Linked DNA regions of Saccharibacillus brassicae. The main gene of each other region encodes a partner of the protein of the gene in region 2 in a complex. Links are inferred from orthologs where the notes say so. Each region holds a gene or a part of one and is shown on either strand. Other genes may lie near its edges.

The links.
Region 1: holB (region 2) and holA share a complex: the UniProt entries of both Bacillus subtilis proteins name them as parts of the DNA clamp loading complex. The link is inferred for Saccharibacillus brassicae from one-to-one orthologs.
Region 3: holB (region 2) and dnaX share a complex: the UniProt entries of both Bacillus subtilis proteins name them as parts of the DNA clamp loading complex. The link is inferred for Saccharibacillus brassicae from one-to-one orthologs.

Annotation. Positions count from the first base shown.
Region 1 is NZ_CP041217.1:789,165-792,170, forward strand. The notes cover bases 58-2,907. They hold holA (DNA polymerase III subunit delta), read right to left. Parts: upstream 2,068-2,907; coding sequence 1,048-2,067; downstream 58-1,047. Other genes in these bases: lepA (translation elongation factor 4), read right to left, coding at 58-344; rpsT (30S ribosomal protein S20), read left to right, coding at 573-848; FFV09_RS03140 (hypothetical protein), read right to left, coding at 2,336-2,907. Also shown: more of lepA, read right to left, coding at 1-57; more of FFV09_RS03140, read right to left, coding at 2,908-3,006. UniProt on the Bacillus subtilis protein: Part of the beta sliding clamp loading complex, which hydrolyzes ATP to load the beta clamp onto primed DNA to form the DNA replication pre-initiation complex.
Region 2 is NZ_CP041217.1:2,565,570-2,568,549, reverse strand. What follows is about bases 155-2,978. They hold holB (DNA polymerase III subunit delta'), read right to left. Parts: upstream 2,145-2,978; coding sequence 1,164-2,144; downstream 155-1,163. Other genes in these bases: FFV09_RS10705 (cyclic-di-AMP receptor), read right to left, coding at 2,873-2,978; FFV09_RS10710 (YaaR family protein), read right to left, coding at 2,254-2,697; FFV09_RS10720 (PSP1 domain-containing protein), read right to left, coding at 204-1,004; yabA (DNA replication initiation control protein YabA), read right to left, coding at 155-171. Also shown: more of yabA, read right to left, coding at 1-154; more of FFV09_RS10705, read right to left, coding at 2,979-2,980. UniProt on the Bacillus subtilis protein: DNA polymerase III is a complex, multichain enzyme responsible for most of the replicative synthesis in bacteria.
Region 3 is NZ_CP041217.1:2,667,052-2,670,068, reverse strand. Bases 115-2,975 are described here. They hold dnaX (DNA polymerase III subunit gamma/tau), read right to left. Parts: upstream 2,488-2,975; coding sequence 742-2,487; downstream 115-741. Other genes in these bases: FFV09_RS11155 (YbaB/EbfC family nucleoid-associated protein), read right to left, coding at 367-681; recR (recombination mediator RecR), read right to left, coding at 115-340. In the rest of the region: more of recR, read right to left, coding at 1-114. UniProt on the Bacillus subtilis protein: Part of the beta sliding clamp loading complex, which hydrolyzes ATP to load the beta clamp onto primed DNA to form the DNA replication pre-initiation complex.

The DNA.
Region 1 (3,006 bases), 1.8 Mb from region 2 along the record:
ATGCCCTGAGCGGCGTCGACGACCAGCAGCGCGCCTTCGCAGGCGGCCAGGGAACGCGAGACTTCATAAGTGAAGTCGACGTGTCCCGGCGTATCGATCAGGTTGAGCAAATACTCTTCGCCGTCATCGGCTTTGTAGGTCAGGCGTACGGCTTGAAGTTTGATCGTGATGCCGCGTTCGCGTTCGAGTTCCATCTGATCGAGCACCTGCTCCTGCATCTCGCGGGAAGTCAAAGCGCCGGTATATTCAAGAATCCGGTCGGCAAGCGTAGACTTGCCGTGGTCGATATGCGCGATAATGGAAAAGTTCCTTATCTTCTTCTGTCTTGCTGCAATGTCAGTCATTCCTTACCTCCGCCTCAATTTGACAAGTCGAATCAATCCACTCATTATAGCAGTTGACGATAATCCCAGCAATCCCATGAACCGCCCAAACGGCTGTCTTTGAGACATGCGTCAAAAACAAAATGTAAAATGGCGAAGAATGGTTGCCTTTTTGCCTGGCTCATGGTAAGATACTTTAAGTTGTGAAACTTTCGATGTTTCGTATATGCTTTACAGGAGGTGAATGCAATGCCTAATATCAAATCCGCCATCAAACGCGTGAAGACGAACGAGAAACGCCGTGCGCTTAACGCTTCGCAAAAATCCGCACTTCGCAGCGCAGTAAAAACCGCTACGACAGCACTGGAAAGCAACGATGTGGAAACTGCACAAACTGCAGTCAAGAACGCTTCGCAGAAGCTGGATAAAGCCGTAACCAAAGGCCTGATCCACAAAAACGCGGCAGCGCGCAAAAAATCCCGTCTCGCTAAAAAAGCGAACGCTCTGACAGCTGAAAAAGCCTAAGGCAATCGCGTTTTGCGATATAATCGCTCGATACAACCTTGCTTACAAAACCCCGGAATCCTTCAGGATATCGGGGTTTTTAAGTTTTTCAACACCCAAAAAGCAGGTTCGATGCGGATTTCCGCGTCAAACCTGCCCTTTTTACGTCCAATCCTGTTTACGTCCAATCCTGATAGCCCGGCTTACATCCACCCCAAGCCTACGCGCCCAGTTTGAGCAAAAACATTTCCAGACCGAACACTTTGTCCACCGCGCCCGTCTTGATCTCGTGATCGAGCTTGGCAATCGAAGACAAAATGCGCCGCAATCGCGCCGCCTCGAACCGCCGCGCCTGCTCGGACGCGATCTTCACCGCATACGGATGCAGCCCCAGCTGCCCCGCCATCTGCTGCTGCGAATAATTTTGCCCCGCCATCTCTTTCACCTGAAGAATGATACGGAACTGCCGCGCGATCAGCGAGACGATCTTGATCGGTTCTTCGCGCTGCTTCAGCAGGTCGTAGAAGACGCCGAGCGCCTGCTGCAGCTTGAGGTTGGCGATATGCTCGACGAGCACGAACACGCTCTGCTCCGTCCCGATCGCCACGAGCGTCTCGACGTCCAGCGCCGCGACCGACCCGCCTTTTCCCGCAAACAGGGACAGCTTCTCGATTTCCCCCGACAGCGCAGCCAGCGACGTGCCGGCCCGCTTGAGCAGCAGGTTCGCCGCGTCCGGCGCGATCGACACGTCGTTATGCGCGAACTGTTTGGCGATCCAGCCGGACAGCTCGCCTTCGTTCATCTGCGCGAACGCAATGACCTGCGCCGACGCTTTGAACGACTTGACGAGCTTTTTGCGTTCGTCGAGCTTGTCGGCATAGGCCAAAAAGACGAGCACGCTGTAGTCCGCCGGATTGGCGAGATACTCCAGCAGCTTCTCGATCCGGTGCTCCACTTTGGTCGATTCTTTGCCCGCCATGAACAGGCTGCTGTCGCGCACGACGATCAGCTTGCGTTCGGACAGGAACGGAGCCGTCTCCGCTTCTTCGACCACGATCTCTACCGGCGTCTCCGCCAGATCGTAATGCGCGATCGCGAACGCCCGCTGATCTTCGGCGATCAGTTCTTTCTCCAGCATGGAGACGAATTCTTTGATTCTGTATTTTTCGGTGCCGTAGCACAGATACACCGGCGACACTTCGCCCGCTTTGACCTGTTTGACCGCCGTTTTCAAATCCATGGGTTCACAGCCTCTTTTCCGCTTGCGCCAATCGGGTCGACCGGCTTCACTCGTTGAATAGGTACGGCTTCGCGCCTGCGCCGCCCGCACTGCTTCCATTGTACCGAATTATGCCGGGAAACGCATCCGCGGACGTCTCCTTTCCCGTTATTTTCCCGCAAAAAAACGCAAAAACCGGCCGTGCATCCGTCACCCCGTCCGCAAAGCGGAGCGTTGAAACGGCGCATGGCCGGTATGAATATGCGTATGCGTATGCGAGAGTGCCCGCTTACTTGCTGCCCGTCTCGGGCTTGGCGTCTTCGACCTTCCACGTGCCCTGGGCAGAAGTGCCGTCCGGCTTGATCAGATCGTAAGTGAACGTCCGGCCGTCGGCCGACCAGACGCCTCCGGCGACGCTTCCGTCCACTTTGCGGCTGCCCAGCTCGATCGAGCGGTCGCCTTTGAGCAGCTTCAGCGTGTTCTGCGAATACGTCACAAGGTAAGCATTGTTCGGCGAGACCCATTCCGAAGCGACCGCCGTCAATCCGAAGATCCGGCTGTCCGCCACTTCGGGCGGCGCGGCATCGGCGCTTGTCGACTCGGACGATTCGGTACCTTCGGGATCGCTCGGCACCCGGTCTTTGGGCGAAAACGTGCCCATGCCTTCGTTCGGCTGCGTCTCTTCGTCCGCGCTGCCGGCAGCGGCCGGGTCTTCGCCCGTCGGCGCTTCGCTTGCGGAGATGGAATCGTTCGCAGGCTGTCCTTCGTTCGCGGCGGCGGCGTTTTCTTTGGGTTTGTCTTGTGGTTTGTCTTTGGGCTTGTCTTTAGCATTTTCTTTTGGCGCTTTATCTTGTGGGACTGGTTCTTTGGAATGCTTGTTTTTGTCTTCGGTGTTGGCGGCCGCGTCGTCGGAACGGTCTTGAGCGGTGCCCGAAGGGCTCGATTGTACCGGCGGAGCCT
Region 2 (2,980 bases):
CTGGGCTTCCCTTTTCAAAATTTTCCGCAGACGTTCGTTTTCGGTAAGCAGTCGATGGTTATCTTCCATCAATTCCTTGACCGCCTGCTTCATCGTGCCGAGTTCGTCTCTGAAGCTTTCCACTTGCGTTTCCATCTCGTGTATTTGCGAGAAAACATTTTTCTTCTCCAAGTAAACTCCACCCCAGAGCGGTTCCGATTGACTTACTTGACGACGATGTCGTCCATGGACAATTCTCTAACCTTGCTGACCTCGAACAACTGGACATGCACCATGCGCTTACCGGCATTGATGCCAACGACCTTGCCTTCTCCGAGCGAAGTGACGACCAGCTTGCCGACGGCAGGCATTTCTTCCTTCGTGGCCTCGTAGTTATCGTGCTCAAACTTCAGACAGCACATCAGCCTTCCGCACAGACCCGAGATTTTGGTCGGATTCAGCGACAGATTCTGATCTTTGGCCATCTTGATCGATACCGGTTCGAAATCGCCCAGCCACGACGAGCAGCACAGTACCCGCCCGCACGGCCCGATTCCTCCGAGCATCTTCGCTTCGTCGCGTACCCCGATCTGCCGAAGCTCGATCCGGGTCCGGAAAATGCTGGCCAGATCTTTGACCAGTTCACGGAAGTCGACCCGGCCTTCGGCCGTGAAGTAGAAAATGATCTTGTTGCGGTCAAACGTGTATTCCACGTCGACCAGCTTCATTTTCAATCCGTGATCCTTGATTTTATTTATACAGGTGGCAAAAGCTTTGCGGGCGGCGTCCTTGTTCTCTTCCACCACGCGCGCGTCCGTATCGCCGGCGATGCGGATAACCCGCTTCAGCGGCAGCACGACGTCGCTCTCCTGCACCTGCTTCTTTCCTACCACGACCTTGCCGTATTCGACGCCCCGCGCCGTCTCCACGATCACGCATTGTTCCTGCTCGACGGGAAACTCCAGGGGGTCGAAATAATACACTTTGCCCGCTTTCTTGAAACGGACTCCGACTACACTGTACAAAGCTAAACCTCCCTTGCGCGCATTCAAAACGTTCGGCTGCCGGAACGTCCGCCCGGACTTGAAGCTTGACGTTCCGGCTGCTCCGGTCCATCGACCGTGCCGCAGCTTCCGTAAAGGCCGCGACGGATCGAAGGCCCGTTCCCTGCCCGCGTCACGGGATCAGGGAACCAGATTGACCAAAAACTGCTCAAGACAAAGCTGGTTGTTCATGTTGGACTTGAGCTTCTTTTTGCTATCGGCGGTCATGGACATACACGCTATCCAGTATTCCGCACTGCGGGAACCTGCCACTTGGGAGATGAACTCCGACTGATCTATGAAAACGATGTGCTCGCGCCGTTCGGATTGAACGTAAATCATATCTCTGAACCACAAATGGAAAAGATCGAACAGGCTGTCGAGGTGCTCGCCGAGTCCCGCCTTGAACACTTGCTGTTGGGCGGTAACGAGGCTTGCGCCGCTTCGGCCGATCGACTCCTTCCCTAATTGTATCACTACATTTCTTGTTTCTGCAAACCAATTCTCTGCCGCAAGCGCTTTGCATTCTTCGGCTCCCGGCGTCAGGTAAGCCGCGCAGCGCGCAGCCGGAGTCGCCAGCCCTTCGACCGCCAGCTCGCGGAGGATCGACTCCGCCCCGAGCGCCGTGAACGGGACGAGCTGAACCCGAGAGCGGATAGTCGGCAGCAGCGTCTGGGCATTTTCCGCCAGCAGGATCGCCACGGCCGGAGCCGGAGGTTCTTCAAGGAACTTGAGCAGGCTGTTGGAAGCCTGCACGGTCATCTTGTCGGCTTCGTCGATGATATACACTTTGCGCCCGCTCGATTCCGAGCGGTAAGCGAACATTTTTTGGAGCTCGCGGATCTGCTCGATCTTGATCGAAGCTCCGTCGGGACCGATCGCTTTCAGGTCGGGATGATTGCCGTGCTCCACTTTGCGGCAGCTCAGGCACTCGCCGCAGGCATCGCCAAGCTCCGAAGCCCGCTCGCACAGCAGCGCCTGGGCGAACGCATCCGCCGCCCGGCGCCGCGAGCTTCCGCCGGGACCGCTGAACAGGTAGGCATGCGAGATCCGCCCGCTGCGCAGGCTGACGCCCAGCATGCGCTTGGCGGTCTCCTGGCCGCTGATCGTTTGTAAAGACATGGGATGGAGGTCTCCTTTGTGGCACTTCGCGATATGAAGATGCGGATAAGTAAAAGAATGACGCCGCAGAGCGGCGTCGAAAGATCGAATGCACTTGGGTCGATACGCCTCAGAACAAGAGGTTCATCAGCAGGCCGCGAACTTCGCCCATCTGCTCCAGCAGGGCGATGCGGCCTTCTTCGCTGGCCAGCAGTTCGTCGGCCATGGCGAGCAGCTTGCCGTCGATCTCGTCGATCAGTTTGTAGCGCTTGGTCCGGCCGAGACGATCCCAGCCTTTGGTGTCTTTCATGCCGACGCCGCGGCGTACGGTATCTTCGAGGAACCGCTTGACCATCGTGCGGTAAGACTTCAGTTCGCGAATGGTCATGGAACGGGCCAGACGGTCTCCCTGACGATTGATTTCCTGCATGCGGCGGCCGAGTTCGTCCTGCGTCGACTGCGCTTCCTGATGCCGAATCGTATCGGCGAAGCTGCGCTGCTCGACGGGACGTGCGCCGGTATCCGGCGTAATCGGCGTATTGTTGAGGGGTCGGAACCCCGGATTGATTTTCATCGTTTATCCCTGCCTTTTTATCCGTGAAGACGAGCGGTCCCCCTGGGGAGACCATACCCTTCTCCAGGCCGGCTGTCCGCCGGTGTAATGGGTCGTTCCAACAGTCTTTTCTGCGGTTTTTCCAACGTCCGGCAGGACAGCCTTGCGCTTGCGTTCCCGTGCGGGAACCCGCGGCTTAGAAGTGTTCGAAACGGTCGACCGGAAGCACGAATACCGTCGCGCCGCCAACCTGCACTTCGACCGGAAGCGGCAGATACGAATCCGTCGTTCCGCTCATCGGCGT
Region 3 (3,017 bases), 100 kb from region 2 along the record:
TAGGAGAGATCGCGCCGTGCAGGACGTGGTAATATCCGTCGAACTCGCGGGTCCGCTCCATCGCGACCAGGTCTTTGGCATCCTGCACGACGCAGATGACGGAAGCGTCGCGGGACTTGTCCTGACAGATCCGGCACGGATCGGTATCGGTAATATTGCCGCACACGGTGCAGTAATGCAGATTGCGTTTGACGCTGACAAGCGCCTTGGCGAAGTCGATCACGTCGTCTTCTTTCATATTCAATACATGAAAAGCGAGTCTCGCCGCCGTCTTGGGCCCGATCCCGGGCAGACGGCTGAAAGATTCGATCAGTTTGGCAATCGGCTCCGGATAATGCAAGGCCACACTTCCCTTTTACGAATAGTTTAGAACAGACCCGGGATTTTCATGCCGTTCGTGAATTTGCCCATGTCCTGGTTTGCCAGTTCTTCGGCTTTGGTCAGCGCGTCGTTAACGGCCGTCAGGATCAGGTCCTGCAGCATTTCCACGTCGTCCGGGTCCACCGCTTCGGGTTTGATATTGATCGCGATCACTTTTTTGTGGCCGTTGACTTCAACGCTGACCACGCCGCCGCCGGAAGTGCCTTCGACTTTTTTCGTGCCGAGTTCTTCCTGGGCTTTCATCATTTGTTCCTGCATCTTCTTGACCTGCTTCATCATTTGGTTCATGTTGTTGTTCATCGGGATCTCTCCTTTGGGGTGGGCCTCGGCATCCCCGCATGGCGGCGTGCCGGGCAGTATTTATTCTTTAATGACAACCAGATTCTCCCCGAACAGATTCAAGGCTTCGTCTACCCAGGGTTCTTTGCTGCCGCCTGCTTCTTCCTGCTGCAGCTCCAGCACTTCGGATTCGGACTTCGAAGAAGAAGCCGATTCCGCGGAATCGTTCCAATCTTTCTGCATGATCGTGACCAGATGCCATTCGCCGCCCAGGCATTGGTTCATGACCTGTTCCACCACCTGGCGATTGGCCGGCTTTTCGATCGTCTCGCGGTGAATGTCGTTTTTGAACGCGACCAGGACGGAATCGTCCAGCGCCGACACCGGCTCGCCGTTCGTAAACCAGGCGTGAACCGTCACCTTTTCTTCTTTTACCCGCTGAAGCACCTGATTCCACTTGCCGCGGATCTCGTTGAACGAAGCATCGTCTCTTCGCGCCAGGTATTGATCCATATGCGAAGGCAGCTTCGCCATCCGGGAGATGCGGGGCGTATTCTGCCGAACGGCCGGGCGGCTGCCCGACGCTTCGCCTCCTCCGGAAGATTGAACGCCGCTGCGCACAGCCTGATCCAGCTTCTTCTCCAGCTCGGCGATCCTGCCTTCGAGCCGTTTGACGGCCTGGGAGTCGACCGGAGCGCCGTTCGAAGCGGAAGCTTCGCGGTGCGGGGCCGCTTCGGCCCCTTCGCCCAGACTGACCAGGTTCAGCAGCGCCACTTCGAACAGCATCTGCGGATTGGCCGCATACTTCATCTCGTTCTGGTAGCGGCTGAGCGTGTCGATCGTGCGGAACAGACTTTCTTTGGAAAAGCGTTCCGCCACCTCCTGAAAAGACGCGGCGTCGAGCACTCTCTCCGTCATATGTTCCGCGTTCGGCACCATTTTGATCATCAGCAGGTCGCGGAAGTAATAGAGAAGGTTCTCCATGCACTTGTCCGCGCTCTTGCCTTCCTGCATCCAGCCTTCGACCGTCTGCAGCACGCCTCCGGCGTCTTGCGCGGACAGCGAAGCGGCCAAAGCCGAAAACTGTTCGGAAGCGATGCCGCCGGTCATGTTCAGCACTTGGTCGTACGTCACTTTGCCGTCGGTAAACGCGGAGATCTGATCGAGCACGCTGAGCGCGTCCCGCATCCCGCCGTCGGACAGCCGCGCAATATACTGCAGGGCGCTGTCTTCGGCTTCGATCTTCTCTTCGCGGCAGATCTCGGACAGCCGTCCGGTCTGCTCCTCAAGCGACACGCGGCGGAAATCGAACCGCTGGCAGCGCGAGATGATCGTGGCCGGCAGCCGATGCGGTTCCGTCGTGGCCAAGATGAACATGGCATGCTCCGGCGGTTCTTCCAGCGTCTTCAGCAGCGCATTGAACGCTTCCGTCGTAAGCATGTGCACTTCGTCGATAATATACACTTTACGCCGCACTTCGGTCGGGGCGTATTTGATCTTGTCGCGCAGATCGCGGATCTCTTCCACGCCCCGGTTGGAGGCGGCGTCGATCTCCAGCACGTCCATCACCGCTCCCGACGAGATGCGCTTGCATGTCTCGCATTCGTTGCACGGCTCGGGAGCGGGCCCTTTTTCGCAGTTGACGGCTTTGGCCAGTATCTTGGCGGCACTTGTCTTGCCCGTCCCCCGCGGTCCGCTGAACAGGTAGGCATGCGACACCCGCTGTTCGCGTATGGCATTCTGCAGCGTTCGGATAATATGCTGTTGTCCTACCATGTCCTTGAACGACTGAGGTCGCCAAGCCCGGTAAAGCGCAATATGTTCCATCGGCGGCTCCTTCTTGATCGAACTTCGAATCGGGTTCCATTGACTAAAAATGAATCGTCGTCGTTCCTATATTATACTATATTTCGGTGCGGATAAAAACGACGCGCCGGTCTTTTGCAGGACGCAAATCCAACTTTTTCGCCGAATTTTTTAACGATAAAAAAACAAAAACACCTCTGCCTGCGGCAAAGATGTCGGTCGTTTAACAGATAAATTAAAACCGTGCACCCGCCTTCGATACGATGCCATCCAAGCGGCACCTCTACACAACAACTCAGGCCAGGCCACCCTCCGGCACAAGAGCGAACCTGCTTATGGCTGCTTCCTTCCGGACCTGACCAGGTTCACAGGTGCTCATTGCGGAGGACCCAACCGTCAACATTATGTGTAGAGACCAAACCTTACAGAGCATGACCTCGAACGGGAATTCAACCTCGCTATAGCGGATTGCGAGTTACAGGGCACCGCTACCTCCCCATCTAGCACGGCATTCTTTATTATACGGGATGAAAAGAGAAAACGCAAACAGG